4 regions of the Streptomyces sp. NPDC058955 genome follow, and region 3 is predicted to be linked to each of the others. Evidence: riboswitches for the same ligand, from Rfam matches in the RefSeq annotation. Region 3 holds a riboswitch; each other region holds the start of a gene.
What was found. Region 3 has a riboswitch for cyclic di-AMP ahead of ACFW1I_RS10815 (peptidoglycan DD-metalloendopeptidase family protein). Riboswitches for the same ligand answer to the same signal wherever they lie in the genome.
Positions count from the first base shown of each region.

Region 1: linked by a shared signal. The riboswitch ahead of ACFW1I_RS18805 (M23 family metallopeptidase) and the one ahead of ACFW1I_RS10815 (peptidoglycan DD-metalloendopeptidase family protein) in region 3 are both predicted to bind cyclic di-AMP.
Region 2: linked by a shared signal. The riboswitch ahead of ACFW1I_RS34360 (M23 family metallopeptidase) and the one ahead of ACFW1I_RS10815 (peptidoglycan DD-metalloendopeptidase family protein) in region 3 are both predicted to bind cyclic di-AMP.
Region 4: linked by a shared signal. The riboswitch ahead of ACFW1I_RS30885 (C40 family peptidase) and the one ahead of ACFW1I_RS10815 (peptidoglycan DD-metalloendopeptidase family protein) in region 3 are both predicted to bind cyclic di-AMP.

Region 1 covers NZ_JBHYKM010000044.1:37,212-39,402, reverse strand. Annotated here, with positions in the region: gene ACFW1I_RS18805 (M23 family metallopeptidase) at 46-816, opposite strand; cyclic di-AMP (ydaO/yuaA leader) riboswitch at 824-986, opposite strand; gene ACFW1I_RS18800 (M16 family metallopeptidase) at 1,185-2,191, opposite strand, start outside.
Region 2 covers NZ_JBHYKM010000146.1:1,007-3,197, reverse strand. Annotated here, with positions in the region: gene ACFW1I_RS34360 (M23 family metallopeptidase) at 1-1,133, opposite strand, end outside; cyclic di-AMP (ydaO/yuaA leader) riboswitch at 1,145-1,296, opposite strand; gene ACFW1I_RS34355 (PP2C family protein-serine/threonine phosphatase) at 1,545-2,191, opposite strand, start outside.
Region 3 covers NZ_JBHYKM010000019.1:47,491-49,681, reverse strand. Annotated here, with positions in the region: gene ACFW1I_RS10820 (tyrosine-protein phosphatase) at 1-786, opposite strand, end outside; cyclic di-AMP (ydaO/yuaA leader) riboswitch at 1,175-1,338, shown strand; gene ACFW1I_RS10815 (peptidoglycan DD-metalloendopeptidase family protein) at 1,343-2,191, shown strand, end outside.
Region 4 covers NZ_JBHYKM010000111.1:7,914-10,104, reverse strand. Annotated here, with positions in the region: gene ACFW1I_RS30895 (ATP-dependent Clp protease proteolytic subunit) at 1-378, shown strand, start outside; gene ACFW1I_RS30890 (hypothetical protein) at 386-691, shown strand; cyclic di-AMP (ydaO/yuaA leader) riboswitch at 1,006-1,213, shown strand; gene ACFW1I_RS30885 (C40 family peptidase) at 1,217-1,693, shown strand; gene ACFW1I_RS30880 (hypothetical protein) at 1,882-2,191, shown strand, end outside.

The DNA.
Region 1 (2,191 bases), on a different contig from region 3:
CCCCGGCTCGTGGGAGCCGGGGCCGATGCGATGCGAGGTGGCGGGTCAGAGGCTGACACCGCGGGCGCGGAGGTACGCGACGGGGTTGATGTCGGAGCCGTACTCGGCGGTGGTCCGGGCCTCGAAGTGGAGGTGCGGGCCGGTCGAGTTGCCGGTCGAGCCGGAGACGCCTATCTGCTGGCCGGGCTCGACGGACTGGCCGACGTAGACGCCGATGGACGACAGGTGGCCGTACTGGGTGTAGGTGCCGTCGTTCATCCGGATCACGATGTTGTTGCCGTACGCGCCGCCCCAGCCGGCCTCGACGACGGTGCCGGAGCCGACGGAGACGACCGAGCTGCCGTAGGCGGCGTGGAAGTCGACGCCGGAGTGGCTGCCGGAGGACCAGAGGGAGCCGCCGGTCTTGTAGCCGGTGGAGACGTACGAGCCGGCGACCGGGAGGTTGAAGGAGGCGAGCCGGCGGCGCTCGGCCTCGCGGGCGGCGCGCTCCTTGGCCTCGCGGATCTCCTTCGCGCGGGCCTCGGCCTTGCGCTTCGCCTCGGCGCGCGCCTTGGCCCGGGCCTCGGCCTCGGCGGCCTCCTGCTCCTGGGCGGCGGCCTGCGCGTTGATCTGGTCGGCGATGGACTCGTCGGCGATCACCTTCATGAGGCCGGTGTCCTCGGCGGAACGGTCGTCCGTGTCGGCGGCGAGCGCCGGAGAGGCGAGGGTGCCGACGACACCGGTGGTGGCGAGGGCGGCCACGCCGGCGATGCCGGCGCTGCGGCGAGCCAGTCGGCTCGCACCACGATGCTTCCCGGTGGCACGGGTGAACGCCAAGACGGTTCCTTTCCTTCCTTCTCGCCTACCGGGTTAGCTGACGGGTTCGGAGCAGGAAGGTCTCCTACGGGCCCCTCCGCGTGAGCGAAGGCGTCCGATTCACCCCAGGGACTGCGTGGGTCCCCGGCTCCCCAGGCTCGCGCCTGACGGGGACTCGGCGATGACTGTCCGGTGCCGCGGATGCGGCGCGTGCATCGGCCGGACAGCCGGATCGACGCTAGGCCGGACGGATGTCGATCGCCAAACAGACACGCTGATTTGTAAGACATGCCACAGGGCATACGATCATCCTTGCCGCGATATCGGACAAAGCGGAGGTCTCCGACGCTTCATCGCATCGGAGACCTCCGCCCGGGGCCGACGGGGCGTCAGCTCACCACGGTCACCTCGCCGATGCCGAGGGCCCGCACGGGCTCCTCGATCTGCGCGGCGTCGCCCACCAGGACGGTGACCAGCCGGTCCACCGGGAAGGCGCTGACGACGGCGGCCGTGGCCTCGACCGTGCCCGTCTCGGCCAGGCGCGCGTACAGCCGGGCCTGGTAGTCGTCGGGCAGGTGCTGCTCGACCTGGTCGGACAGGGTCGCCGCGACCGAGGCGGCCGTCTCGTACTTGAGCGGGGCCACGCCCACCAGGTTCTGCACCGCGATGTCCCGCTCGGCGTCGGTCAACCCGCCCTCGGCCAGCGTCCGGAGCACCTTCCACAGGTCGTCGAGGGCCGGGCCGGTGGTCGGGGTGTCGACCGAACCGCTGATGGCGAGCAGCGAGGCGCCGTGCCCCTCGCCGTCCGAGCGGAGCACCTGCCCGAAGGCGCGCACGCCGTACGTGTACCCCTTCTCCTCGCGCAGGACGGCGTCCAGACGGGACGTCAGGGTGCCGCCGAGGCAGTAGACGCCGAGGACCTGCGCGGCCCAGACGGCGTCGTGGCGGTCCGGCCCGATCCGGCCGATGAGCACCTGGGTCTGGACGGCCCCGGGGCGGTCGACGATGACGACCCGTCCGGTGTCGTCGGCGGTGATCGGCTGCATCGGGCGCGGCGTGGCCGGCTCGGCGGTCCAGCCGCCGAGCGTCTCGGCGAGGATCGCGTCCAGGTCGACGCCGGTGAGGTCGCCGACGACGACCGCGGTGGCGGCGGAGGGACGCAGGTGCGCGTCGTAGAAGGCGCGGACGGCGGCGGCGTCGATGGCCTCCACCGTCTCCTCGGTGCCCTGGCGCGGCCGGGACATCCGGGTGCCGGCCGGGAAGAGCTCCTTGTAGAGCTGCTTGGCCGCGCGGCGGTTCGGGTTGGCGGCCTCGTGCGGGATCTCGTCGAGTCGGTTGGCCACCAGGCGCTTGACCTCGTCGGCGTCGAAGGCCGGGGAGGTCAGGGCCTCGGAGA
Region 2 (2,191 bases), on a different contig from region 3:
CCGGTGACGTTGCCGGTGGCGCCGACGCGACCGATGGTCTCGCCGGTGGAGACGGTCTGGCCGGCGGCGACGGTCATGGAGGAGAGGTGGCAGTACCAGATCTCGGTGCCGTCCTCCAGCTCCAGGACGATCCGGTAGCCGTACGAGCCGGAGTAGGTGGCCGACTTGATGGTGCCGCCGTGCACCGCCTTGAGCGGGGTGCCGGTGGGGGCGGCGAAGTCGAGGCCCGTGTGGTAGCCGGAGGACCACATCGAACCGGACTGCATGTAGGTGGAGGTGAGCGTGTACGAGGAGAGCGGCATCGAGTAGCTGGCGGCCAGCTGGGCGAGCCGCTCGGCCTCCGCCTTCTCGGCGGCGATCCGCTCGGCCTCGGCCTTCTCCTCGGCGAGCCGCTTCGCCTCCGCTTCCGCCTCCGCCTTGGCCTTCGCCTCGGCCTCCGCCTTGGCGGCGGCCTCGGCCTGGGCGGCGGCGTCCGCCGCGGCCTTCTCGGCGGCGGCCTTCTCGGCGGCCAGCTTCTCGGCGTCGACGGCGGCCTGCTGCTGCTGTTCGGCCTGCTGGAGGATGCGGGCGCGCAGGGCCTCGCCGGCGTCGGCGGCGGAGGCGGTGCGCTCCCCGGTGGCGGCGGTGCCGGCGGTGTCGGTGTCGGCCGGGGCGGTGTACGTGATCGAGGTGAGCGGCTTCGCGCCGGCGCCGCCCGTGGCGACCGGCGCGGAGTCCTGCGCCTCGGCGGTCTCCTCGTCGCCGCCGGGCAGCAGCGAGCCGACGCCGGGCAGGTCGTGGGCGTCCGGGAGGCCCAGGTCGGGGAGGTCCGGGAGCGAGATCGCGACCGGGGGCTTCTCCTGCGCGGTGGCGAGGCCGCCCGCGCCGACGGCGGCGATGACGCCGACGCCGAGGACGGTGGAGGAGCGGGCGAAGTTGGAGCGCTGCTTCACGACCCGGTGCCGGCCGCCGGCGCGGCTCTCGGCGCGCAGGGAGCCCTCGGTCGGGTTCCACTCCCCGGGCGCGGGGGTGAAGGAGGCGGTGTCGTACGCGTACGTGCCCGACGCTGCGCCGGCCGGGTCGTCCGCTCCGACGGCACCCGGGCCGCCGAAGGGGTCGAAGGGGGCTCCGGGTACGGGGGTGTTGGACGCCACGGGGGCGCGCTCCTTTCCTTCCTTCTCGCCTACCGGGTTAGCTGACGGGTTCGGAGCAGGAAGGTCTCCTACGGGCGTGTTCGCACGGGGGAGGTGCGAGGGGCCCGATTCACCCCAAGGGATGGTTCCCCGGTTCCCTTTCGGGATTCGGCACGTGCGCACGGAGCCGCCTCTTGCGACGGCTGGGACGACCGCGCTGCGTTATCGAACGTTAATAGACACGGCGGTCCGATTCCAAGCCGTTCCTCTTGATCATTCATTGAATTGGCAGGGATTCGCCCGAGTTGACCCCCCTTCAGTGAGGCCCCGGCAAACCCCGAGAATCTGACGTTATGTCAATTGTTATCGCTGTGACACCTCGTGACCACGGACCGTGATGACGGCCCGTTCCGCCCGTCCCGCCCGTCCCCGTCAACCCGCCGGCCCGGGCGGCACCACCGGCATCGTCCGCCGCCGCTCCGGGGCCCCGGCCGCCGGCCGGCTCACCGCGAGCAGCGCCATGTCGTCGGTCGACCCCCCGCCGGTGTGCCGCCGCACGTCGTCCACGAGCGCGTCGAGCAGCTCCTCCGGCCCGGGGAAGACCGCCCCCGCGAGCCGGTCCGCCGGATCGTAGAAGACGCCGCTCGGGTCCCGCGCCTCCGAGAGCCCGTCGGTGTAGAAGAGCAGCGTCGCGCCCGGCGGGTACGACCGCTCGTCGGCCCGGTCCGGCCAGACCGACAGCTCCCCCATCCCGAGCGGCAGCGCCGCCTCGGCCGGCTCGATCGCCTCCAGGCGCCCGTCCCCGTACAGCAGCAGCGGCGGCGGATGCCCCCGGTTCACCAGGCGGACGCGCTCGCCCTCGCGCGGGATCTCCGCGAGCACCGCCGTCGTGAACCCCTCGAAGGCGTCCAGCCCCTCCCGCCGGGTCCCCTCCCGTGTGAGGGCCCGTTCGAGCCGCTGCGCCACTCCCTCCAGCGTCGCCTCCTGCTCGGCTGCCTCCCGGAAGGCCCCGATGACGACGGCCACCGCCTCCACCGCGTCCATGCCCTTCCCCCGCACGTCGCCGACCACCAGCCGCA
Region 3 (2,191 bases):
GGTCGCGGGGGCCAGCTTCAGGCCCTCCGCGAGATAGACGTCCACGGAGCCCCAGGTCGCGTCCATCGTCTCGAAGGCGGCCCGCAGGTACTCCACCCGCGCGTCGAAGAGCGGGCTCAGCAGCTCCATCACCTCGGGCGCCATCGCGTCCCGGGCGGTGGAGCTGCGGCGCACCTTGTAGCGGCGGTGCGGGGCGTCGGACTTCACGTAGTCGGCCTCGATCGCCGCGCGCTCCACGCCCAGCGCGAGCAGGGTGATCGCGATGGAGAGCCCGGCGCGGTCCTTGCCGGCCGCGCAGTGCATCAGGGCCGGGACCGAGTCCTCCGCGAGGGCGTGCAGGACCCGGCTGTGCTCGGCGGTCCGCTCCACGACCATCCGGCGGTAGGAGGTCGTCATCCGCTCCGCGGCCTTGCCGTCGCCCAGCAGTCCGCGCAGCGTGTCGAGGTCGCCCTCCCGGACCATCCGCCAGAACTCCTTGCCGTCGGCCGGGTCGCTCAGCGGTATGTTCACGTTCCGCACGCCCGGGAGCTCGACGTCGGGCCCCTCCACCGTGGCGTCGGCGGCGTTGCGGAAGTCGAAGACCGTGTGCAGGCCGAGGCCGGCGAGGAAGGCCGCGTCGGCCTCGGTGGCGTCGGCGAGGTGGCCGCTGCGGAACAGGGTGCCGGGCCGGACGGCGCGTCCGTCCGTCGTCGGCAGGCCGCCCACGTCCCGGAAGTTGCGGACCTCGGCGAGCTCGGCCTCGCCGGGTTCGAGGGGCGGCTGGACCTGCGGCAGCTGCTGCGTCACGGATGCTCCAGGGGGTAGGCGTTCGCGGGGTCGCGGCGGGATCGGTTCCCCCCGCAATCATCCCGGCGCCGGGCGCGCGGCGCACCCCCCTGGTCGGTAATGGGTGATCTGTCCGTATTGGGGGTCTTGGGGTAACGCGCCCTGGTTGAGGGGGAGATGGCGTCGAGCGCGTGAGCAGCGTCATAGAAGTGACGGATCGTGGCCGACCGCCCGGTCCAATCCCCCTCCCCGAAAAGGGAATCGAGGGACCGTCATCGACGGAGGGTGACCGGAATTCCGGGCCCGAAGATCGCCCCGGAATGCCCGATGAATTCCGCGGCTTGTTCGCGCCGACCCCGCTCGTCTAGCGTCGCCGTCAATCCGGTCGGACCGCCGAATCCTGCCACCGTCCGGAATTCGACCCCATCCCATCGCACGGCAGGAGCGGGGGACCCAAGGAAGTACGCCGGTCCCGCGACGCAGGACGGCTCGGGGTGAAGCCGCGTGAGAAACGCGGCCGGGCATCTCCAGTCCGAACCCGACAGCTCACCTCGCAGGCGCCGGAGAGGAATTCGCCATGCCCGCGAAGGGTAAGCACCGCCGCCAGAAGTCCACCCTCATCACCCGTGGCCTGGTCGCCGCCGGCACCGGCGGCGCCGTCGTCGCCCTGCCGCTCATCGGCGCCACCGGAGCCCACGCCGCCGAGCAGGCCGCCCCGGCCGCCGTCTCCGGCACCGTCGTGAGCGCCGCCGCGCACGTCCAGGCGCCGGCCGCCGCCCCGGCCGCGAAGGCCGCCGCCCCGAAGACGTACTCCGTCGTCGCCGGCGACTACCTGTCCAAGATCGCCGCCGAGCACGACGTCGCCGGCGGCTGGCAGAAGCTCTACGCGGACAACCGCCAGGTCGTCGGCGAGAACCCCTCGCTCATCCTCCCGGGCATGAAGCTCACCCTCGGCGCCAAGAACACCGCCAAGGCCGCCGCCCCGAAGCCCGCCGCCAAGGCCGCCGCGCCCAAGCCCGCCGCCCCGAAGGCCGCGGTCAAGGCCGCCCCGAAGGCCCAGGCCGAGGCCACCGAGCAGACCCGCGCCTCCCGCTCCACCGAGCGCGCCGCGGCCCCGGCCGCCGCCCCGGCCGCCACCGGCTGGGTCGCCCCCGTCTCCGGCGGCGTCTCCACCCCGTACCGCGCCTCCGGCTCCATGTGGTCCTCCGGCTACCACACCGGTGCCGACTTCATCGCCTCCTCCGGCACCACCGTCCGCGCCGTCGGCGCCGGCACGGTCGTCTCCGCCGGCTGGAGCGGCGCCTACGGCAACGAGGTCGTCATCCAGCACGCCGACGGCAACTACTCCCAGTACGCCCACCTCTCCTCCCTGTCCGTCTCCGCGGGCCAGTCGGTGAGCGGCGGCCAGCAGATCGGCCTGTCCGGC
Region 4 (2,191 bases), on a different contig from region 3:
ACGAGGCGCAGCCTGGCGAGCGACGTGGAGACGACCTGCCTCGGGCAGGCGGGTTCCACGGCGGCGGTCCTGCTCGCCGCCGGCACTCCCGGGAAGCGGATGATGCTGCCCGGAGCCCGGGTCACGCTGCGCCAGCCGGTCCTGGACGAGCCGTTCGCCGGGCAGCCCTCCGACCTGGACCTCCAGGCGCGCGAACTGGAGCGGCTGCGCGCCGTGATGACCGGGTTGCTCTCCGCGTACACCGGTCACGACGAGGAGCGGATCACCGCCGACACCGACCGCCCGACCGTCCTCGACGCGCCGGCCGCGCTCGCGTACGGCCTGGTCGACCACCTCGTCAGCGACCGCCGGACGGCCTCCGGCACGTCGGCCCGGTGAGGCCGCGATGGTCCCGGAGCTTCCACCGCTGCCCGCCCTGACGCGCGCCGAGGGGCAGTTCATCGACGCGTACCTCGAAGTCGTCGATCTCCTGGGGAAGATCAATCCATCCAGGACCTCGCATACCTATGGCGCCCTGCGCGCCGCACAGGCCCTGGTCAGCCGGGTGGAAGCGCTGCGCGAGGCTCTGACGCTCATGCATATGCGGGGCGAGAGCGAGGTCCACGCCGACACATTGGCGTGCGCGCTGCGGGTGTTGGACGGCGAGCGGCGCGCGGCGCGCGTCACCGTGCCCGGAACACGGGCCAGTTGACATTCCGACGTGTCGTGTCGAGCCCCGGACGGCCGACACGGGACGCAGAAACCGTAGCCCGTTCGGCGTAGTCGAGCGTTCGACAGGTGAAGCGGGCAAGTTGCGCAACCGATGTACGCATTTGGCGGAATAGGACATTCCGACGCTGGTACGGGGCTCGTCGGCCAAACCTACGACGATCACGAAACCCTCTTGTCCACCCGTATGGATCAGTCGTGAGGAGCCTCACATAACGCCGTTTCCGCTCGGTTTTCGACCTACTCGTGGGTCAAGATCCTCGACGACGACAAGCCCCCGCCACCCAGGCGGGGCGGTCCGGGCGGACGCCGAGTCCTGCCGCCGTCCCGGACGTCTGGTCGACAGGATTGGATCGGCAGGAGTGGAGGACCCGAGCAGTACGGGTCGATCGCGCCGGAATCACCGGCGCGGCCGTCCCTTGGGGTGAAGCCGCAGCCGCGGCCGGGCATCTTCGCCTGCCCGAACCCGACAGGTCATCCTTCACAGGCGGCTGACGAAGGGTTGCGCATGACTGCGCAGATGCATGTCCCGTCCCTGCTGTCCCGGGCGGGAGCCGTCTCGGCTCTCACCCTCGCCGCCGTCGGCGGCACGCTCCTCGCACCGGGAGCGGCACCTGAGGCCCAGGCAGCCACCACGCACGCGACGAAGGCACTCAGCGTCGCCGCGGCCAAGAAGGGCGCGCCCTACCGGTACGGCGCGGCGGGTCCCACCCGCTTCGACTGCTCCGGGCTCACGCTCTACGCGTACAAGAAGGCGGGCAAGTCGCTGCCCCGCACCGCGCAGCAGCAGTACAACAAGACCCGGCACATCTCCGCGTCCAGCCGACAGAAGGGCGACCTGGTCTTCTTCCACTCCGGCGGCCGGGTCTACCACGTGGGGATCTACGCCGGTAGCGGCAAGATTTGGCATTCGCCCAAGACCGGTTCCTGGGTGAAGCTCGACAAGATCTGGACCTCGAAGGTGTACTACGGGCGCGTGCGCTGACCCACCGGCGCCTGCGGACGTCCCCAGGGCTGCGGTGGCGCCGCCGCACCCCTCACCGCAGGCGCCACCGCCGCCCCATCGCGGCGCGGGGACACGCTTGCCGCCCCTGTCCCGCGGCCCATAGGCTCAGTCGCCTTTCCCCTTGGGGGGGAGGGCAACGGGGCGCGGCACATCACCCGGGGGCGGTCATGAACGACACCGAATCGGTACTCGGCCGGAAGGTCACGAAGCGCTACCCCCGCAGGGGCGCCCTCCAGTTGGTCCGCCTGCACGCGTCGGCGTCCTTCGCTTGTGCGGAATGCACACAGACGAAGACGGCACGGCTCGTCGCCCTGCGCGGCGACGGCCACATCTGCAACGCCTGCTACGGACAGATGAACGCGGAGACACCGGCTCCCCCGCTCGCGCCACCGGCATCCGCCGTCGCACCCCCGGCGTCCGACATCGCGCCACCGGCGGACCCGGTGGACCTCAGCCGGGTCGTCGTCGAGGAACCCG